Regions from separate parts of the Streptomyces sp. NPDC005808 genome, predicted to be linked through region 1. Evidence: riboswitches for the same ligand, from Rfam matches in the RefSeq annotation. Region 1 holds a riboswitch; the other holds the start of a gene.
What was found. A riboswitch is a leader RNA that binds a small molecule or an ion and turns the genes downstream of it on or off. The one in region 1 is predicted to bind thiamine pyrophosphate.
Positions count from the first base shown of each region.

Region 2: another riboswitch for thiamine pyrophosphate. It lies ahead of thiO (glycine oxidase ThiO); the one in region 1 lies ahead of thiC (phosphomethylpyrimidine synthase ThiC).

Region 1 is NZ_JBIAIK010000008.1:225,780-228,983, reverse strand. It holds gene ACFYPC_RS19965 (YibE/F family protein) at 1-1,467, opposite strand, end outside; TPP riboswitch at 1,539-1,695, shown strand; gene thiC (phosphomethylpyrimidine synthase ThiC) at 1,688-3,204, shown strand, end outside.
Region 2 is NZ_JBIAIK010000007.1:396,958-400,161, forward strand. It holds gene ACFYPC_RS18790 (NAD(P)/FAD-dependent oxidoreductase) at 1-921, opposite strand, end outside; gene ACFYPC_RS18795 (hypothetical protein) at 1,158-1,358, opposite strand; TPP riboswitch at 1,411-1,522, shown strand; gene thiO (glycine oxidase ThiO) at 1,520-2,716, shown strand; gene thiS (sulfur carrier protein ThiS) at 2,713-2,925, shown strand; gene ACFYPC_RS18810 (thiazole synthase) at 2,929-3,204, shown strand, end outside.

The DNA of each region.
Region 1 (3,204 bases):
GGCGGTGGTGACGGGCACAGAGGCGACCAGGCCGATCGATCCGACCAGGGTGCGCACGATCTCCTCAGCGACCAGTTCGCTGTTGGCGACAGAGCCGACGCTGCTCTGCGCGATCGAGAAGAGCAGCAGGAGGGGCAGCGCAGCGCCCGCGTACGCCAGGACGAGCGTGTTGACGACCGAGGCGATGTGGTCGCGGCCGATGCGGATGCCCGCGCGGTACAGCCCCCGCCAGCCCATCGTCGGATTCGCCTCGTGCAGCTCCCAGACGGCGGAGGTCTGCGTCACCGTCACGTCGTCGAGCACACCGAGCGAACCGATGATGACGCCGGCGAGCAGCAGACCGCTCATGTCGATGGACGGATACAGGCCGTGGATCAGGCCGGTGTTGTCGTCCGTGTTGCCGGTCAGCGCGGCCCAGCCGATGAAGAGGGAACCGAGCACCCCGATCAGCAGCAGCGAGAGCAGGGTGCCGATCACCGCCACCGATGTCCGGGCCGAGAGGCCATGGCACATGTAGAGCGCGATCAGCATGATGGCGCTGGCTCCGACGACCGCCACGACCAGTGGGTTCGAGCCCTCCAGGATGGCGGGCAGGATGAAGAACGTCAGGATCATGAAGCTGACGGCAAGTGCGACCAGCGCCATGACGCCGCGCAACCGGCCGACCGCCACGACGATCAGCGCGAAGATCCCGGCGAGCACCGCCATCGGAATCCTGCGGTTCACATCGCTGACCGAGTACTGCAGGTCCTTCGGAGCGGAGGGCTCGTACGCGACCACGACCTTCTCGCCCTGGTGCAACTGGCGTGACTGGTCCGGCTGGACGATCTCGGTGAACGTACGGCCCTTGTCGCTGCCGGTGTCGACCCGGATCGTCGCCTTCTTGCAGTCACCCGTCGCCTGCTGCACTGCCGAGGAACCCTCGGCAGTGGAGGTGTCGCCGGTCGGGGTCTCCCCCGAGGCGTTCACGGAATCACAATCCACCTTCTCGACCTTGGTGACCGTCGCCTGCTGTGTCTGTCGGTCGAAACCGACACCGGTGCGCTCGTGCCCCGGGGCGCCGCCAGGCCAGAGCACCACGAGCCCCACGACGACCGCGGCGGCGAAGGGGATCAGCACCGCGCCGATGACCTTGCGCAGGTGCTTGGAGACGGGGGCCGCGGGGCCATGACTGTGACTGTGCGAGTGGCCGTGGCTGTCGCCCGGGTCTTGCCCACCGCCGGGTCCTCGCCCACCGCCGGATCCGTTGCTGCCCCCGGATCCCTGCCCACCGCCGGGTCCGTGGCCGCCCCCAGGTCCGCCCGCAACCCCGGGTCCGTTGCTGCCCTCGGATCCCTGCCCACCGCCGGGTCCCCGGCCGTCACCGGGACCTCTGCCACCGCCCGGGCCGTGCCCGTGGCCGTCGCCGGGGCCATGTCCGTGCGGCGGCTCGGACGGCGGAATAGGGGGCTGCTGCATCGTGGTCACCGACCGATCATCGCAAGAACGGACGGGGCCCACTGTTCAGCGCGCCCGATGTGACGCTAGCGTGGAGGCACCTTTGCACACGCGGGAGCTCGGAGCACCGGGCTGAGAGGGCGCTGATCTCCGTCTTAGCGATGTTTCACATGAAACATCGGCAGACGGAATCTGCTGCGTCGACCGCCGAACCTGTTACCGGGTAATGCCGGCGTAGGGAGTAGGTCTCATGACCAACAAGGACGAAGCAGGCACGTCTGTCTCCAGCCAGACGGGCGGGGCCCCTTCCCCGTCCCAGAACGACGGGGGCGGGCAGTCCATCGGCTGGCACAAGGCGTACGTCGAGGGATCGCGTCCCGATCTGCGGGTACCGGTCCGTCAGGTGCACCTCACCAACGGCCAGTCCGTCACGCTGTACGACACCTCCGGCCCGTACACCGATCCGACCGTCGAAACCGATGTACGCAGGGGTCTGGCGCCGCTGCGCGAACACTGGATCATCGCCCGCGGCGACACCGAGGAGTACGCGGGCCGCCCCGTCCGCCCCGAGGACGACGGGATCAAGCACACCTCACCGCGCGGCGGCCTTCGCAACCTCGACGCGGTCTTCCCGGGGCGGCCGCGCCAGCCGCGCCGGGGCCGCTCCGGACAGGCCGTGACGCAACTCGCGTACGCCCGGCGCGGCGAGATCACGCCGGAGATGGAGTTCGTGGCGGTTCGCGAGAACGTCGCCGCCGAGGTCGTACGCGAGGAGATCGCTGCCGGCCGCGCGGTGATGCCCGTGAACGTCAACCATCCGGAGATCGAGCCGATGATCATCGGCAAGCGGTTCCTGGTGAAGGTCAACGCGAACATCGGCAACTCGGCAGTGACCTCCTCCATCGAGGAGGAGGTGGACAAGATGACCTGGGCCACCAAGTGGGGCGCGGACACGGTCATGGACCTGTCCACCGGCCGCAACATCCACACCACCCGAGAGTGGGTACTGCGCAACTCTCCTGTGCCGATCGGCACGGTGCCGCTCTACCAGGCGTTGGAGAAGGTGGACGGCCGTGCTGAGGAGCTGACCTGGGAGATCTACAAGGACACGGTCATCGAGCAGGCCGAGCAGGGCGTGGACTACATGACGGTCCACGCGGGCGTGCGCCTGCCGTTCGTACCGCTCACCGCGAACCGCAAGACCGGCATCGTCTCGCGCGGTGGCTCGATCATGGCGGCGTGGTGCCTGGCCCACCACCAGGAGAGTTTCCTCTACGAGAACTTCGAGGAGCTGTGCGAGATCCTCGCGGCGTACGACGTCACGTACTCGCTCGGTGACGGGCTGCGGCCGGGATCGATCGCGGACGCCAACGACGCGGCGCAGTTCGCGGAGTTGAGGACGCTCGGGGAACTCAACACGATCGCGAAGCGTTTCAATGTTCAGACCATGATCGAAGGCCCGGGACATGTCCCGATGCACAAGATCAAGGAGAACATCGACCTTCAGCAGGAGATCTGTGATGAAGCTCCGTTCTATACGCTCGGCCCGCTGACCACGGACGTCGCGCCGGCGTACGACCACATCACCTCCGGCATCGGTGCCGCGATGATCGCCTGGTGGGGCACGGCCATGCTCTGCTATGTCACGCCCAAGGAGCACCTGGGCCTGCCCAATCGTGACGACGTCAAGACCGGCGTCATCACCTACAAGATCGCCGCCCACGCAGCCGACCTCGCCAAGGGGCACCCAGGTGCGCAGGTATGGGA
Region 2 (3,204 bases), on a different contig from region 1:
CTGTTCGGACCAGAAGTACGGGACCGGGTCGTACGCCACAGGGGACTCGCCGATGATGTTCGCCGCCACCGTGCGCGGTCCCTGGAGGGCGTTGTCCCAGTGGTGGACCAGAAGGCGGTCCTCGTACCTTCCCGAAGGGAAGGAAGCGCAGTCGCCGACCGCGTAGACGTCCGGCACGGAGGTGCGCAGATGGTCGTCGGCCAGGACCTCTCGGTGGGCGCCGAGCTCGATGCCGGAGCCGCTGAGCCAGGCGGTGGCGGGGCGCGCTCCGATGCCGACGATCACGGCGCCCGCGGGCACCCGTGAGCCGTCGTCCAGCACCACGGCGCCGGGCTCGACGCGCTCCACGCGCGCGTGGGTGCGCAACGAGGCTCCGCTGTCCGCGTACCAGGCGGCCATCGGGGCGGCCACCTCGGCGGGCAGCGCCCCGGCGAGCGGCCGGTCGGCGGCCTCGATGACGGTCACCACACATCCGGCCTCACGCGCTGCGGTGGCGAATTCGGCGCCGATCCAGCCCGCCCCCACCACCACGATGTCGTGCTGCTGGGCGAGGACGGGACGCAGCCGCTCGGCGTCGTCCAGGGTGCGCAGCAGATGGACCCCGGGCACGCCCTCCGTGCCCGGCAGCCGGATCGGTTCCGCGCCGGTCGCGACGACCAGGACGTCGTACGGCACCGGCCCCGCCACCGTGTCCAGCTCATGGTCCCCGGGGCGTACACCGAGCGCCTCGCGCCCGAGCCACAGGTCGATGCCCAGTGCCTCGAAGTCGAGGTCGAAGGCGGAGCCCTCGGCCTTGCCGAGCAGTACGGCCTTGGACAGCGGTGGGCGGTCGTACGGCTGGTGCGGCTCCGCCCCGATCAGCGTCACGCCGCCGGCGAAGCCCTGTTCCCGCAGGGCGACCGCGGTCTGTACGCCCGCCATGCCCGCGCCCACGACGACGACCTGCCGTACCGCCCGCTCCTGAACCTGCGTCTTGTCGGTCACCTGATCACCATAGACAGCTGACAATTCGTCAGTCAGCGGGCGTGCTCAGTGACCTGCTCCACACCGCCCCGACCTGACCTGCTCCGCACCGCCCGACCCGACCTGCTCCACACGACTGGGCAGCACCGCCCGGACGGATCCGCACGGCACCACCACAGACCCGCACGGCACCACTAGGGGGTGTCGCTGGGGCGGACCTCTTCCACCGAACTGGTCCCGCTGCCCCGCTGCGACTCCCACTCCCACGTCTCCTCCAGGCGGACACGCCCGTCGGGCAGCTCGGTCACGCGGGACACGCAGTGCCCCGAGGAGGTGCCGCCGGGCGCCTGGTCGGCGACCGGCGACAGGGCGAGGCCGTCGAGCGAACGGGCCATGGACGGAGGCTCCCTTACTGAGACATACGGCAGCGAGCTAGGCTGGTCAACGTAAAGCACTCGCGGGAGTCCGGACGACCGGGCTGAGAGGGAGGCTGGACGGCCTCCGACCGTACGAACCTGATCCGGGTCATGCCGGCGAAGGGAGGGGCTGGACGCCCATGTCGCATACACCGCCTGACACATCCCGTACGTCCGTGTCACCAGGCATCTCAGACGTCCTCGTCATCGGGGGCGGAATCATCGGGCTGGTGACGGCCTGGCGGGCCGCGCAGCGCGGACTGACGACCACGCTGGTGGACCCCGAGCCCGGCGGCGGCGCCGCGCAGGTCGCGGCCGGCATGCTCGCCGCCGTCACCGAACTGCACTACGGAGAGCAGACCCTGCTGGGCCTCAACCTGGCCTCCGCGCACCGCTATCCGGACTTCGTCGCCGAGCTCACCGAGGCGACGGGCCAGGACCTCGGCTACCGCCGGTGCGGCACCCTGGCCGTCGCACTCGACGCCGACGACCGTGTGCACCTGCGTGAACTGCACACCCTGCAACGTCAGTCCGGGCTCGACTCCGAGTGGCTCAGCGGCCGTGAGTGCCGCCGCCTCGAACCGATGCTCGCGCCCGGCGTGCGGGGCGGGCTGCGGGTGGACGGCGACCACCAGATCGATCCGCGCCGGCTCGCGAAGGCCCTGGTCACGGCCTGCGAGCGGGCCGGAGTGGTGTTCCGCCGGACGTGGGCCGAGCGCCTGGGCGTGGTACGGGACCGGGCCCAGGGAGTCGTCACCGCGGACGGCGTCAAGCTGTCGGCCGGGCAGGTGGTCCTCGCCGCGGGCAGCCTCAGCGGGCGCCTCGCGGGCGTTCCCGAGGCTCTGCTACCGCCCGTGCGCCCCGTGAAGGGGCAGGTGCTGCGGCTTACCGTGCCACGGCCGTACGCGCCCTTCCTCAGCCGCACCGTGCGTGCCGTCGTGCGCGGCAGCCATGTCTATCTGGTGCCGCGCGAGAACGGCGAGCTCGTCGTCGGCGCGACCAGCGAGGAGCTGGGCTGGGACACGACGGTGACCGCGGGCGGCGTGTACGAGCTGCTGCGCGACGCCCATGAGCTGGTCCCCGGAATCACCGAGCTGCCGCTCACCGAGACCCGCGCAGGACTGCGCCCCGGGTCGCCGGACAACGCGCCGCTGCTCGGTCCCACCGAGCTCGACGGGCTCCTCCTGGCGACCGGGCACTACCGCAACGGCGTCCTGCTGACCCCCGTCACCGGTGACGCGATGGCGCACGCCCTGACCACCGGTGAACTCCCGGACGTGGCACGCCCCTTCTCCCCCAAGCGCTTCAGCCCGGCACGCACGGAGCAGCCCGTATGAGCATCCTCGTCAGCGTCTTCGTCAACGGAGAGCGGCAGCGGGTCGCCGCCGGAACCGCTCTCGACACCCTCGTCGCGGCGCTCACCCCGGCTCCGTCCGGTGTCGCCGCCGCGCTCAACGAAACCGTCGTCCCGCGAGGGCAGTGGTCCTCCACCTCCCTCTCCGAGGGAGACCGTGTCGAAGTCCTCACTGCCGTCCAAGGAGGCTGACCCATGGCCGACGATCCCTTTGTCCTCGGTGGTACGTCCTTCTCGTCCCGTCTGATCATGGGTACGGGGGGTGCGCCCAGCCTCGATGTCCTGGAGCGCTCGCTCGTCGCTTCCGGTACGGAGCTGACGACGGTCGCCATGCGGCGCGTAAACGCTTACGTACACGGTTCCGTGCTCTCCGTCCTCGACCGGCTCGGCATCCGGGTGCTGCCGAACACGGCGGGCTGCTTCACCGCCGGCGAGGCCGTACTGACCGCCCGCCTCGCGCGCGAGGCCCTG